Regions from separate parts of the Streptomyces sp. NPDC127177 genome, predicted to be linked through region 2. Evidence: riboswitches for the same ligand, from Rfam matches in the RefSeq annotation. Region 2 holds a riboswitch; each other region holds the start of a gene.

Region 1 (4,599 bases), on a different contig from region 2:
GTGCCGGTGCACGATGTCGAAGTCCGCTCCCGCGGCCCAGCCGAAGACCTCCCCGTAGAACACCGCGGCATCGAACACGTCACGGGTCTGCAGGTCGATACGGGCGGGGGCGCTGCCCTCGCCCGGCGACCAGGCCAGTGCGGGACCCTCCCAGAATCCGAACGTGGCCCCGTCCCGGTCCGCTGCCAGTCCGGCGCGGCCCTCGCCGAGCGCCATCGGCCCGACCGCCATGGTGGCGCCCCGGTCCCGGATTCGCGCCGCCGTCACGTCGGCGTCCCGCACCGCGAAGTACGGCGTCCACACCGAGGACGGGGAGAGCCCCGGCCGCTGGGCCCCGATCCCCGCCACGGGTTCACCCCCGGACGACGCGACGAGGAACTCACCGCCCAGGGAACTGGCCCGGAAGTCCCAGCCGAGCACCGCCGTGTAGAAGGTCCGGGCGGCGGACAGGTCACCGACCATCAGGTTGACCCAGCACGGGAGGCCCGGGACAGGTACGACCTGATCCGCAGCGGACGTAGACATCAGTTCTCCTTCGCGGCCTTCGCCGCGTCGTGTCGTGGGTGTCAGCCGGACGGTTCGTCGGGAACCGGGTGCTCGGGGTGGTGGCCCGGATGCGGGGAGCCCCGCCGGCCGGTGCCGGCCTCGTCCGTGTCGGGAATCTTCGAATCGGGCTTCTCGTCGGCGTCCGGCCGAGCCGAGCCACCGACCACGTCCCAGGGGTCCTCGTCCTCGGCGGCCTGCTGGTCGGGCGGGTCCCTCGGAATCGGGTCCGCACTGTCCTCGGGGTCTCTCGGCTGAGGTTCCTTCACGGTGTTCTCGCTTCCTCCGGCGGGGTGGGTGCCCGGTGCGCGTACCCGGGCGGCCGGCGATGATGCGCGGCCCCTCGCGGAACCGGACGGTCACTGATCAGCGGCTGCGGCGGCCCGGGGGCAATACATTCGTCCCACAGGAGCGCGGATCACGCTCTTCGAGCGAGCGTCCCGCGTACCCGCCGGACCGCGGCGTGGGGGCGGGCTCCGGCCAGGCCGTGACACCGACCCGTGTCTCATTTCACGTTCCGGAATGTGAACGGCGGTGCCCGGGGCGTGGACGACCCTCTAGTCTGGCCCGTGCAGCTGGTTCGCCCTGTCCGCCAGGCAGGCGCGTCGCAAGAGGGAACCCGGTGTGATTCCGGGACTGCCCCGCAGCGGTGAGTGGGAACGACCGCCGTCATACGCACTGGATCCGGTCGGATCTGGGAAGCGACGGCCAGTAGGTGTCCGCCTCGGCGGACCTGCCCGCGAGTCCGAAGACCTGCCCGTTGCCCGCACGCGACCCACTCGTGTGCGGAGATCCCGGTGACCTCGTGGGCGGGTCGGCGTGCATACCGTACGGAGGACCGCGCCGAGGGCGCGGCCGGGATCCGTCCGGTTCGTCACCCCTTCGCGTCCGCGTCCCGTCCCGGGATGTTCAGGAGTCATCTCGCGAAGGAGAGTTCCGTGACAGCGAAGCCCGCAGCCGCGGCAGCACGAGCCACCGTGTACGGCTACCCCCGCCAGGGCCCGAACCGGGAACTGAAGAAGGCCATCGAGGGCTACTGGAAGGGCCGTGTCACCGCCGACGCCCTCCGGGAGACGGCGGCCGGTCTGCGCCGCTCCAACTGGCGGCGGCTGGCGGACGCCGGGGTCCACGAGGTACCGACCGGCGACTTCTCGTACTACGACCACGTCCTGGACACCAGCGTCATGGTCGGCGCGGTCCCCCTGCGACACCGTGCGGCCGTCGGAACCGACGCGCTGGACGGCTACTTCGCGATGGCCCGCGGCACGCAGGACGTGGCGCCGCTGGAGATGACCAAGTGGTTCGACACCAACTACCACTACCTCGTCCCCGAGCTCGGTCCTGACACCGTCTTCACCGCCGACTCCACCAAGCAGGTCAACGAGCTCGGCGAAGCCCTCGCGCTCGGGCACACCGCCCGGCCGGTGCTCGTCGGCCCCGTCACCTACCTGCTGCTGGCCAAGCCCGCGCCGGGAGTGCCGGCCGACTTCGCACCGCTCACCCTGCTGGACCGGCTGCTGCCGGTGTACGCGGAGGTACTCGCCGATCTGCGCGCCGCAGGCGCCGAATGGGTGCAGATCGACGAGCCCGCGCTCGTCCAGGACCGCACCCCGGCCGAACTGAACGCCGCCACCCGCGCCTACCGTGACCTCGGCTCCCTGACGGACCGTCCGCGGCTCCTCGTCGCCTCCTACTTCGACCGGCTCGGCGATGCCCTGTCCGTCCTGGCGAAGGCCCCTGTCGAGGGGCTTGCCCTGGACTTCACGGACGCGGCGGCCGCCAATCTCGAGGACCTCGCCGCCGCCGGCGGGCTGCCCGGCAAGCGGCTCGTCGCGGGCGTCGTCAACGGCCGCAACATCTGGATCAACGACTACGAGAAGTCCCTCTCCACTCTCGCCACCCTGCTCGGCCTCGCCGACCGGGTCGACGTGGCCGCGTCCTGCTCCCTGCTGCACGTGCCCCTCGACGCGGCGGCCGAGAGGGACATCGACCCCCAGGTCCTGCGCTGGCTCGCCTTCGCCGAACAGAAGACGGCGGAGGTCGTCACCCTGGCCAGGGGGCTGGCCCGGGGCACCGACGCCGTCACAGCGGAGATCGCCGCCAACCGCGCCGACCTCGCCTCCCGCAGGAACTCCCCCCTCACCCGCGACCCCGCTGTCCGGGCCAGGACTGCGGCCGTCACCGACGCCGACGGCCGTCGCTCCCAGCCGTACACCGAACGGGCCGCCGCGCAGCGGGCCCATCTCGGGCTGCCGCTGCTGCCCACGACCACCATCGGCTCGTTCCCGCAGACCCCTGAGCTGCGCACGGCCCGCGCGGACCTGCGGGCGGGCCGCATCGACACGGCCGGTTACGAGGAACGGATCAGGGCCGAGATCGGCGAGGTCATCTCCTTCCAGGAGAAGACCGGCATCGACGTCCTGGTGCACGGCGAGCCCGAACGCAACGACATGGTGCAGTACTTCGCGGAGCAGCTCACCGGCTACCTCGCCACCCAGCACGGCTGGGTCCAGTCCTACGGCACCCGCTACGTCCGCCCGCCGGTGCTCGCGGGAGACATCTCCCGCCCCGGGCCGATGACGGTGCGCTGGACCTCGTACGCCCAGTCGCTCACCGGCCGTCCCGTCAAGGGCATGCTGACCGGGCCCGTCACGATGCTGGCCTGGTCCTTCGTCCGGGACGACCAGCCCCTCGGCGACACCGCCCGGCAGGTCGCCCTGGCGCTGCGTGACGAGGTCGACGACCTCGAGGCGGCGGGGACTTCGGTCATCCAGGTCGACGAGCCCGCCCTGCGCGAGACGCTGCCCCTGCGCGCGGCGGACCGCGCCTCGTACCTGGACTGGGCCACCGAGGCATTCCGCCTCTCGACCAGCGGTGTGCGCCCGGACACCCAGATCCACACCCACATGTGCTACGCCGAGTTCGGCGACATCGTCCAGGCCATCGACGATCTCGACGCCGACGTGATCAGCCTGGAGGCCGCCCGCTCCCACATGCAGGTCGCCCGCGAACTCGCCGCGCACGGCTACCCGCGCGAAGCCGGACCCGGCGTGTACGACATCCACTCCCCGCGGGTGCCCGGTGCCGACGAGGCGGCCGCGCTGCTCCGCACGGGGCTGGAGGCGATTCCCGCCGAACGCCTGTGGGTCAACCCCGACTGCGGTCTGAAGACCCGCGGCTGGCCCGAGACCAGGGCGTCCCTGGAGAACCTGGTGGCCGCGGCCCGTACCGTCCGAGGTGAGCTGCCCACCTCCTGACCGAGAAGTGCCGGGCGGCCGGGGCGTGTTGTTCGCCCCGGCCGCCCGGACTCACCTGACGTCGGGGGCGGGGGGCGCTGACGGGGCGAACCGGACCGGGGCCTGGAAGCGGGCGCGGCGGGCTGCCCGGCGGAACGTGGTGAGCACGGCCGGGCCGGCCAGCATGATGCAGACGAAGTTGGTGACGGCCCGGCCGGTGTCCCACCCGAGCGAGGTGGCGAGGTCGAAGGCGAGGTAGCGGTGCCACTGCTCCGTGAACGGCAGGCCCGGCAGATAGGCGATGGAACTGTTCGGGTCGAGGGAGAACGGCCAGAAGGACAGGTTCAGCAGGAAGCCGAAGAGGTATCCGGAGACCGAGCCGTAGGCGGCGAGCATCAGAACCTCGCGGCGACCGGTGGCCCGGGGCAGGAATCCGGCGAGCATGCCCACGAAGGCGCAGCCGAACATCTGGTAGGGCATCCAGGGTCCGACGCCGCCCGTGATCAGTGCGGAGGTGAAGAGCGAGGTGCAGCCGAGGGTGAAGCCGAAGCCGGGGCCGTAGACGCGGCCGGCCAGGACGAGGACGAAGAAGACCGTTTCGATGCCCGCTGTTCCGGCGCCGAGGGGACGCAGGGCCGCGTTGACGGCGGACAGCACGCCGAGCATGGCCAGGGCCTTGGAGCTGATGCCGCCCTCGGCCATCTCGGAGAGCACCACGCACAGTACGAGGACGAGCAGGACGCCGAAGATGAGCGGCGGCGCGTAGTTGGAACCGAACTTCCCGGGGGCGACGACGAATGGCCAGAAGAACGCGACCGCT
Region 2 (4,599 bases):
GGTGCCGGGCCTGAGCGCGGCGAAGGACCGGGTCAGGGTGACCTGTCCCGCCGCCGTCGCGTGCACGGTGAGTCTGCGGTCGGCGGGGAAGGGGCGGCCGGGCGACGCGCCGAGGGCGACGTCGCCGGCGTACCGGCCGGCCGCGACCGCTGCCGCACCGGCGCCGAGGATGGAGGTGACGACTGCTGCCGTCGCTGTAGCCGGGCGCACCGCTTCAGTGTCGTCGGCGCCGCCCCGCTCGGCCAGCGGGCGGGGGCCGTCCGGTGGCGGCCGTGCGCCCCGGCGGGCTCAGCCCGGCTGCCCGTACCCCTTCAGCGCCTCCCCGACATCGCCCAGCTGGTCCGGGGTGAGCAGGGCCGGGGAGCGGCCGGGGACGGAGCTCGCGGCGAGCCAGAGGCGGCACAGCCATTCGAGCTGGGCGGTGCGGTCGTACGCCTCGTCGAGGGTGGATCCGTAGGTGACGGTCCCGTGGTTGGCGAGCAGGCAGCCGGTGCGGTCGCGCAGGGCCGCCAGCATGTTCCGGGCCAGCTCGTCGGTGCCGTAGCGGGCGTAGGCCGCGACCCGCACGGGACCGCCCAGCAGCGCGGCCGCGTAGTGGACCGGCGGAACCTCGCCCACCAGCGTGGAGACGGCCGTGGCGTGCACCGCGTGGGTGTGTACCACGGCGGCCGCCCCGGTGTTCCGGTAGACGGCGAGGTGGAGCGGCAGCTCGCTGGTCGGGGCCAGTTCGCCCAGGACCCGGTTGCCCTCCAGGTCGACCCCGACGGCGTCCTCGGGGCGGAGCCGGTCGTACGGCACTCCGCTCGGGGTGACCAGCACGATCCCGCCGACCCGGGCCGACACGTTGCCCGAGGTCCCGACGACCAGACCGTCGGCCGCCGTCCTGCGTGCGGTGGAGACGACCGCCTCCCAGGCTCGTTCGATGTCCCGGATGTCCCCGGCCCGTCCGGTGCCCCCGGGCTGTCCGGTGCCCCCACCGCGTTCGATGTCCCCGGCCTGTTCGACCGGGCCGCGTCGCCGCTCGCTCATACGAAGATCCTTTCCACCGATGAGCAGCCCATGATTCCGCCTCCCCCGAGGGTCCGTCCCGGCCCCGGAATCGGGGCCCGCACTGCCCTCCGCCCGCCCCCCGTCGTCACGCGCCGGCCGGACGGCGTGCCGCCGCCGCGACCGGAGTCACCACAACGCCCTGCTCAGTTCATCTTCCGTTCACTCAGGTTGCCTACGTTCCACGTGCCACTGCCGTCGAACGATTGCCTGGGTAAATGGAACACATCACGCTGCTGCTCGCGATTGTGATCGTGACAGCTCTAGTGTTCGATTTCACGAACGGTTTCCACGACACCGCCAACGCGATGGCCACGACCATCTCGACCGGCGCACTCAAACCCAAGACAGCGGTGGCGATGTCCGCCGTTCTCAACCTCGTAGGCGCGTTCCTGTCGGTGGAGGTCGCCAAGACGATCTCCGGCGGGATCATCAATGAGAACGGCCTCAGAACCGAGGTCATCTTCGCGGCGCTCGTCGGCGCCATCCTGTGGAATCTGCTGACCTGGCTGGTCGGACTCCCCTCCAGCTCCTCGCACGCCCTCTTCGGCGGTCTGATCGGCGCAGCGGTGATGTCCGCCGGCTGGTCGTCGGTCAACGGCGGCACCGTCGTCACCAAGGTGCTGCTCCCCGCGGTCGCCGCCCCGGTCGTCGCCGGTCTGGCCGCGCTGCTGGCCACCAAGCTGACGTACCGGATCGGCGGGCAGGCCCGCGACGGCGCCCAGCAGAAGGCGACCGCCAAGGGCTACCGCGCCGGACAGATCGCCTCCGCCGGACTGGTCTCCCTCGCCCACGGCACGAACGACGCGCAGAAGACCATGGGCATCATCACGCTGGCCCTGGTCACCGGCGGGGTCCTCTCCCCCGGTTCCAACCCGCCCGTCTGGGTCATCGTCAGCGCCGGTATGGCCATCGCGCTCGGCACCTACCTGGGCGGCTGGCGCATCATCCGCACCATGGGCAGTGGCCTCACCGAGCTCAAGCCGCCGCAGGGCTTCGCCGCCCAGACCAGTGCGGCCACGGTCATCCTGGCCTCCTCCCACCTCGGCTTCTCCCTCTCCACCACCCAGTCCTGCTCCGGCGCGGTGATGGGCGCCGGCCTCGGCCGCCGGGGCGGAGTGGTCCGCTGGTCCACCGCCACCCGGATGTTCGTCGCCTGGGGCCTGACCCTGCCGGCCGCCGGACTGGTCGGCGCGGGGGCGGAGTACCTCACCAAGCAGGGCACCTGGGGTGTCGTGCTCGTCGCCGCGCTGCTCGTCGCGGGCTCCGGAGCGATCTGGATCCTGTCGCGCCGCAAGCCCGTCGGCCAGGACGACGTCGGCCCCACCGGCCAGGACGCGCCGATCGCCGAGCCCGCGGGCGTCGTCACCACCGCCATCGCGGCCGTCAGCCCGCCGCCCACCGCGGCCGCCCAGGCCCACGACCTCACGGCCACCATCCCGGCCCCGGCCGTGGCCGACCCCGCCCGACCCGCCACGGTGTAAGGACAGAACCCGAATGAACATCGACTGGGCAGCCCTCGGCACCGTGTTCGGCGTCTCTCTCGTCGCCACCGTCGCCCTGGTGGGCCTCTTCACCCTCGGCATCGCCGGCCTCTCCAGGCAGCCGGAACCGGCCGCGCAGGACGGCCGGGCCGGCGGGTCCCTGATGCTGGCCCGCGCGGGCGCGTACGTCTGCTTCGGGCTGTGCGCGGCGGCGGTCGCGTACGGCATCTACCTGATCGTCGCCTGACACCACAGCCCTTTCGACGATCCACCGCATCGGGCCGGACGCACCTCGGGTGCGCCCGGCCCGATGTGCGTCTCAGCACACTGCACCGTCGCAGGTCAACGGCAGGTTGACTGACGTTCGCGGAGCGTGGTGGACTGCCGGAGCCAATTACGGCGACAGCAGAGGAAGCCGGTGCGAATCCGGCGCGGTCCCGCCACTGTCACCGGGGAGCAGTCCCCCACCACCGGAAGTCACGGTCCACGCAAGCGGACTGGAAGACCGGGGGAACTGCGGATCCGGAAGCCAGGAGACTCTCGTCGCCGGTCACGTCGAACCAGGGCGCGGACCCTGAGTGAGGACATATCGCCATGCCCGGCCGCCGTGCGCCCGTTCCCGTGCCACTCCTTCCACGCACTGCCTGTACGAAGGTCCTTCGAGGCGCAACGGCCGGCTGAACCGTGCGTGCCGATCGCATCTTCGCGTACGGCGCCACGGCCGGTCTGATCGGCGATCTGCTGCTCGGTGATCCCCGCCGGGGACATCCGGTCGCCGCTTTCGGGCGGGCCGCGGCAGGCGTCGAACGCCGTCTGTGGCGCGACCACCGCGGGTGGGGCGCACTGCACACCCTGGTCTGCGCCGGAGGCGCCGCGGGGGGTGCCGCCCTGGCCGCCCGCGCGCTGCGCGGCCGTCCCGCCGCGTCCGTCGCCCTGACCGCCGCCGCCACCTGGTCCGTGGTCGGCGGTACGTCGCTGGGGCGCGAGGCGCGCGCCATCGGCGGGGCGCTCGCCGCCGGGGACGTCGAACTGGCCCGGGAGCGGCTGCCGCATCTGTGCGGCCGCGACCCGCAGTCCCTGGACGGGCCGGGGATCGCCCGCGCCGTCGTGGAGTCCGTCGCCGAGAACACCTCGGACGCCGTGGTCGGCGCACTGGTGTGGGGTGCGCTGGGCGGCGTGCCCGGACTGGTCGGCTTCCGGGCCGCCAACACCCTTGACGCCATGGTCGGCCACAGGTCGCCCCGCTACCTGCGCTACGGCTGGGCCTCGGCCCGCCTCGACGACCTCGCGGGCTGGCCCGGCGCCCGGCTGACGGCCGTGCTCGCCGTCGCCGCCGGAGGGCGCCCCGGGGGCGCGCTGCGGGCCTGGCGGGCGGACGCGGACAAGCACCCGAGCCCCAACGCCGGTCCCGTGGAAGCCTCTTTCGCGGGCGCCCTCGGCGTACGTCTCGGCGGGACCCTCGCCTACGGCGGCCGGGTCGAGCACCGCCCCGTGCTCAACGGGGAGACCGGCCGGGCCGTCGGGACCCGGGACATCGAACGTGCCGTACGGCTGTCGCGCCGGGTGGGCGTGCTGGCCCTCGGGGTCAGCGTGGCCGCCCGCCTGGGCGCGGGGCTCGCCGCACGACGGATCGCCCGCACGCGCCCAAAGGCGCCCCGCATCTCAGGACGGAGAGCGACATGAGCGGCGGACTGCTGGTCGCCGGGACCACATCGGACGCGGGCAAGAGCGTCGTCACCGCGGGCATCTGCCGCTGGCTGGTGCGCCGGGGCGTGAAGGTCGCGCCGTTCAAGGCGCAGAACATGTCCCTGAACTCCTTCGTCACCCGCGAGGGCGCCGAGATCGGCCGCGCCCAGGCCATGCAGGCCCAGGCCGCCCGGGTGGAGCCGACCGCGCTGATGAACCCGGTGCTGCTCAAGCCCGGCAGCGACCGCTCCAGCCAGGTCGTCCTGATGGGGCGTCCGGTCGGCGAGATGAGTGCGCGCGGCTACCACGGCGGCCGGCAGGAGACGCTGCTGTCCACCGTCGTGGACTGCCTGGAGCAGCTTCGGGGCACGTATGACGCGGT
Region 3 (4,599 bases), on a different contig from region 2:
AGTTCGAACCCGTCGCCCACCTGGTTGACGCACTGCGGGTCACTGGTGCCCCAGGCGTTGTTCTGGACGATGTAGCCACCCGGGGTGGTGGCCGTGCCGAACTGCTCACAGGTCTGTGCGTCGGCACTGGCCGAGCCGGCCGTCGCCGCCATGCCGGTCGCCGAACCGGCGATCAGCACGAGGGCCGCGAGCAGTGGGCGGGCACGGTAGCTCCTGCGGCGCGTGGCATTCATGGGAGTTCCTTCCGTCAAGCAGGGGTGGGGGGAGGACCGTGGGGGTCCGTCATGCTATGGGAGCGCTCCCAAGCGCAAGGGCACCGTACGAAGTCCGCGACGCCCACGGCAAGGAGTCGTGCTCCAATGGCGCGAACTAGTCGTTGCGTCCGTGTCGGCGAACCTGTGGATTCCGTACGTACGGGGCGAGGGGCCTGCCCCATCGGCTCCCTTCCTCCGCCTCACCGCTGAGCCGTCGGCGTCTTTCGGCCAGGCGCGACTCCCGTCCCAGGTGCGCACCGACGGTGCACGAGGGGTGCCCCGGCCGGATGAATCCGACCGGGGCACCCGGATGGCCCGCGGCGGGCCGGTGTGTCCGCCGGTACGTCAGGCGGTGTTGTTGGCCAGGGCCAGCAGGCGGCTGGCGTCACCGCTGAACCGGTCGCGGTCCACGGCGCCGGAGATGCCGCCCACCGAGCCGGAGTCGGTGTACTGCCAGAAGGTCCAGTACGGGAAGCCCGCCGGAACGGAGGGGTTGGACGCGCTGGTCCAGTGCGCCACGAAGAGGGGGCTGCGGGCGGACATGCCGCTCCATCCGCCGGTGCAGGAACTCCACCAGCTGGCGCTGGTGTAGATGACTACGTCGCGGCCCGTCCGGGACTTGTACGTGTTGTAGAAGTCGAGGATCCACGACTGCATGGCGGCGGCCGTCTTGCCGTAGCAGCCGCCCTCCAGGTCGAGCATCCCGGGCAGCGTCAGATTGTCCCGGGACCACGCTCCGCCGTTACTGGCGAAGTAGTTGGCCTGCGTCGCCCCGGTGGAGAGGTTGGGGCGCGCGAAGTGGTAAGCGCCCCGGATCACCTTCGCGTTGTACGCGTTGACGTAGTTGGTGTTGAAAGTCGGGTCCTTGTAGGTGGTGGACTCCGTCGCCTTGATGTAGGCGAACTGGATTCCCGCCGCCTTCACCGACGCCCAGTTGATCGTCCCCTGGTAGTGCGACACGTCGACGCCTGCGAGCGTCGCCTTCGTCGACACGTCGTCCTCGGTGGTGGGCGACACCTGCCGCGTGTCCGCCTTGAAGCTCTCGCCGTCGGCGAGGTAACCGGCGCCCATGTAGCCGTCACCGAGGGGGATGTCGCCGCTTGCGCGTACGGGTTGTGCCGCTGCCGGGCCGGCCGACACGAACGGGACGAGCCCCATGGTCAGCCCGAGGATCCCGGCCACCATCATCTTGCGCAGTGCGGGTCTGGGGTTGTGGGTTCGAGTTAACAACGGGTTCCTCCTGGTGTGACGATGCGGACGATGGATCTACCCGCGTAGCGGAAGGGCCGGCGGCGAGCGCCGGTGCGGATCCGATACGCGAGGGATGGCGGTGCGAACGTTCCGTCAGCTGACCGTGCCGCACGAGGAGCATGTTGATGCGGACACGTCATGAGTGACGCACGGACCGGCTCGCCACGTAAAGGGGGCACCGGTGTACCTCTAAGGTCTAGACCGGTGGAGAAGTCGCTCAGCTGCGATTACGGCAGGTACCGGCCGAGAACTTTCTCCGTCGTGAAACTTCTTGCGGCAGAAGACGGCGGGTGTCGCCCCCGCTCGATGCCGTGGGCGGCCGGCTCCGGCTGCCGAGGCCGGTGGAGGGTGACCGGGCTCCGGCCCCCGTCACCCCGTGCGTCACAATGAGCCCACAAGGCGATGGGGACCAGGAAGCCGGTGCGATTCCGGCGCGGTCCCGCCACTGTGACCGGGGAGCGAATCTCCTGCACGCCACTGTCCGCGTCCGCGGGCGGGAAGGCGGAGGCGAGCGACGATCCGGGAGCCAGGAGACTGACCCGTCGCCGGTCTGACGTTCAGGGGCGAGGACACCCCGGAGAGGATCGACTGTGACGACGCATGCCCTCAGGACGGGCCCCGAGGACCGGCCGCAACCCGGCAGACGAGCCGTGCTGGCCGCCGGAGGGGCACTGGCGCTGGCAGCGTCCGGCCTGCTCACCGGCTGTGGCGGCGACACGAAGGACGGCGGGAGCGGCGACCGGTTCCGTGCCGCGTTCACGTCGGGTGGCTCCCAGGAGACCCTGGACCCGCACGTCGCCCCCAACTTCGTCGACCAGGCCCGCGCCAAGGCCCTCTACGACACGCTGGGCACGTACGCCGATGACATGTCGGTACGCGAACGGCTCGCGGAGTCCTGGGAGAGCGACGCCTCCGGTACCCGGTGGCGCGTGCGGCTGCGTGCGGCCCGCTTCCACGACGGGAAGCCGGTCACCGCCGAGGACGTCCTCTACAGCTACCGGCGCGCCGCGGACCCCGAGGTCGGTTCGCCCTCGCAGGTACTGCTGTCGGCCATCGACCTCACCGCGAGCCGGGCGGACAGTGAGCGGTCCGTCACCTTCGTGCTCAAGGCGCCGAACTTCGAGTTCCCCACCGTGTTCGCCGGACCCGGCACCGAGATAATCCCCGACGGTACGACGGACTTCCGCAAGCCCGTCGGTTCCGGCCCCTTCACCTACGTGTCGTTCACTCCCGGCGGCACCGCCCGCTACCGGCGGTGGGCGGACCACTGGGACGGCGCCCCGCACATCGCCGAGCTGGAGATCGTTCCCGCGAACGAGGAATCGGCCCGGCTCAACGCGCTGCTGTCGGGACAGGTGCACTACGCGGCCGACATGGCCGGGGCCTCCGTGGAGCGGCTGAAGAAGGACGGCTCGATCCGCCTGCTGACGGCCGCGCGCGCCACCGCCCAGCAGCTCCTGCTGCGTACCGGCCGCGCCCCGTTCGACGACCCGCGCCTGATACGTGCCGTGCAGCTGGGCATCGACCGGCCGGCCCTCGTCCGTATCGCCCTGGCCGGCCACGGTGAGGCCGGCAACGACCTGTTCGGTATGGGGCTGCGCGGCTATCCCGACGACATCGCGCCCCGCGAACGCGACATCGACGAGGCGCGCAAGCTGGTGCGGGCCGCCGGCGCGGACGGGGCGCACATCACGGTGGAGACCAGCGCGGTCGACGCCGCGTGGGAACCAGCGGCGGACCTGATGGCACGCCAGCTACGGGAGGTCGGGCTGAAGGTGACCGCCAACACCCGGGCAGCCAGCACCTACTTCAGCGAGATCAAGACCAAGGGCGTCGCCGCCTTCAACACCACCTCCACCCTGCCCGTCTCCGACTTCCTCCAGCAAAGAGTCCGCGGCGGCGCCGCCCGCAACCAGACCCAGTACGCCTCCAAGAAGTTCGACGCTCTGCTGGACCGCGCCCGCACCACCCGCGACGAGCAGGACCGGCTGGCCCTGCTCTCCCGGGCCCAGAAGATCGCCCGTGACGAGTCCGGGCTGCTCGTGTGGGCGTTCTCCGACGCCAACGACGCCATCGCGCGGTCGGTCAGCGGCCTGCGGGCGGCACCGCCCAACTCGCACGACTGGGCCCGCTTCGACCGGGTCCGCCTCGCCTGACGTGCGGGCCTACATCCTGTGGCGTTCCCTGCTGGCACTCCTGCAGTGCCTGGTGGTGCTGGTCGCCGTGTTCGCCGTCGGTGCGGCGCTGCCGGGGGACACCGCCGATGTGCTGCGGGGGGAGTTCGGAACGCCGCAACAAGTGGCTGCGCTACGGGAGCAGTTGGGGCTCGACGAGCCCGCCTGGATCCGCTTCGGACACTGGCTCGGCCGGCTCTGCACCGGAGACCTGGGCCACTCGCTGACGACCGGACTGCCCGTGGGCGACGACATCGGCCGCCGCGCCGGTGTGACGCTGCTGCTGGGTCTGCCGGCGCTGATCATCGTCACCGTGCTGGCACCGTTGCTGGGAACCGTGTCGGGGCTGCGCGAGGGCAGCCGCCTCGACCGGGCGCTGAACACGGCCGCGGTCCTGCTGCACGCCGTGCCCGAATTCGTACTGGCACTGCTGCTGGTCGCGTCGGTCTCGCTGGCGGCTGGGCTGCTGCCCGCCACCGCCGTCGGCATGGACACGGCGGGCCTGCTCGCGCAGCCGTCCGTCCTGGTGCTGCCCGTGGTCGTGCTGACGGCCCGGCACCTGTGCGATCTCGCTCGGCAGGTCCGGGCCGGAGTGGCGGCGGAGCGCCACGGCCCGGTGGCCGAACACCTGCGGCTGCTCGGGCTCCGGGAACGCACGGTGGTCCTCCGCCACACGCTGCCCAACGCCCTGGGCCCCGCCGCGCAGCAGTACGCCCGCTGCGTGGAGGGCCTGTTGGGCGGCGCCGTGCTGGTGGAGGCGGTCTTCGGATTCCGCGGACTGGGCAACGGGTTCGTCGAGGCGGTGCAGAACCGCGACATGCCGCAGGTGCAGACGTACGCGCTCCTGTTCACCGGCACCGCGGTCGTCGTCAACCTCGCCGGTGACCTGGTCGCGCACCGGCTGGCGCCGCGCCGGGAGA

What was found. Region 2 has a riboswitch for cobalamin ahead of ACFVJX_RS25800 (cobalamin biosynthesis protein). Riboswitches for the same ligand answer to the same signal wherever they lie in the genome.
Region 1: linked by a shared signal. The riboswitch ahead of metE (5-methyltetrahydropteroyltriglutamate--homocysteine S-methyltransferase) and the one ahead of ACFVJX_RS25800 (cobalamin biosynthesis protein) in region 2 are both predicted to bind cobalamin.
Region 3: linked by a shared signal. The riboswitch ahead of ACFVJX_RS06020 (ABC transporter substrate-binding protein) and the one ahead of ACFVJX_RS25800 (cobalamin biosynthesis protein) in region 2 are both predicted to bind cobalamin.

What each region holds. Positions count from the first base shown of each region.
Region 1 covers NZ_JBHXUW010000009.1:86,058-90,656, reverse strand. The annotation lists gene ACFVJX_RS08775 (VOC family protein) at 1-525, opposite strand, end outside; gene ACFVJX_RS08770 (hypothetical protein) at 567-812, opposite strand; cobalamin riboswitch at 1,103-1,319, shown strand; gene metE (5-methyltetrahydropteroyltriglutamate--homocysteine S-methyltransferase) at 1,482-3,800, shown strand; gene ACFVJX_RS08760 (ECF transporter S component) at 3,852-4,599, opposite strand, start outside.
Region 2 covers NZ_JBHXUW010000046.1:18,922-23,520, reverse strand. The annotation lists gene ACFVJX_RS25820 (alpha/beta hydrolase) at 1-210, opposite strand, end outside; gene ACFVJX_RS25815 (class II aldolase/adducin family protein) at 289-1,029, opposite strand; gene ACFVJX_RS25810 (anion permease) at 1,266-2,531, shown strand; gene ACFVJX_RS25805 (hypothetical protein) at 2,545-2,778, shown strand; cobalamin riboswitch at 2,939-3,071, shown strand; gene ACFVJX_RS25800 (cobalamin biosynthesis protein) at 3,216-4,214, shown strand; gene ACFVJX_RS25795 (cobyric acid synthase) at 4,211-4,599, shown strand, end outside.
Region 3 covers NZ_JBHXUW010000005.1:150,853-155,451, reverse strand. The annotation lists gene ACFVJX_RS06030 (glycoside hydrolase) at 1-233, opposite strand, end outside; gene ACFVJX_RS06025 (GH25 family lysozyme) at 600-1,439, opposite strand; cobalamin riboswitch at 1,877-2,063, shown strand; gene ACFVJX_RS06020 (ABC transporter substrate-binding protein) at 2,096-3,661, shown strand; gene ACFVJX_RS06015 (ABC transporter permease) at 3,663-4,599, shown strand, end outside.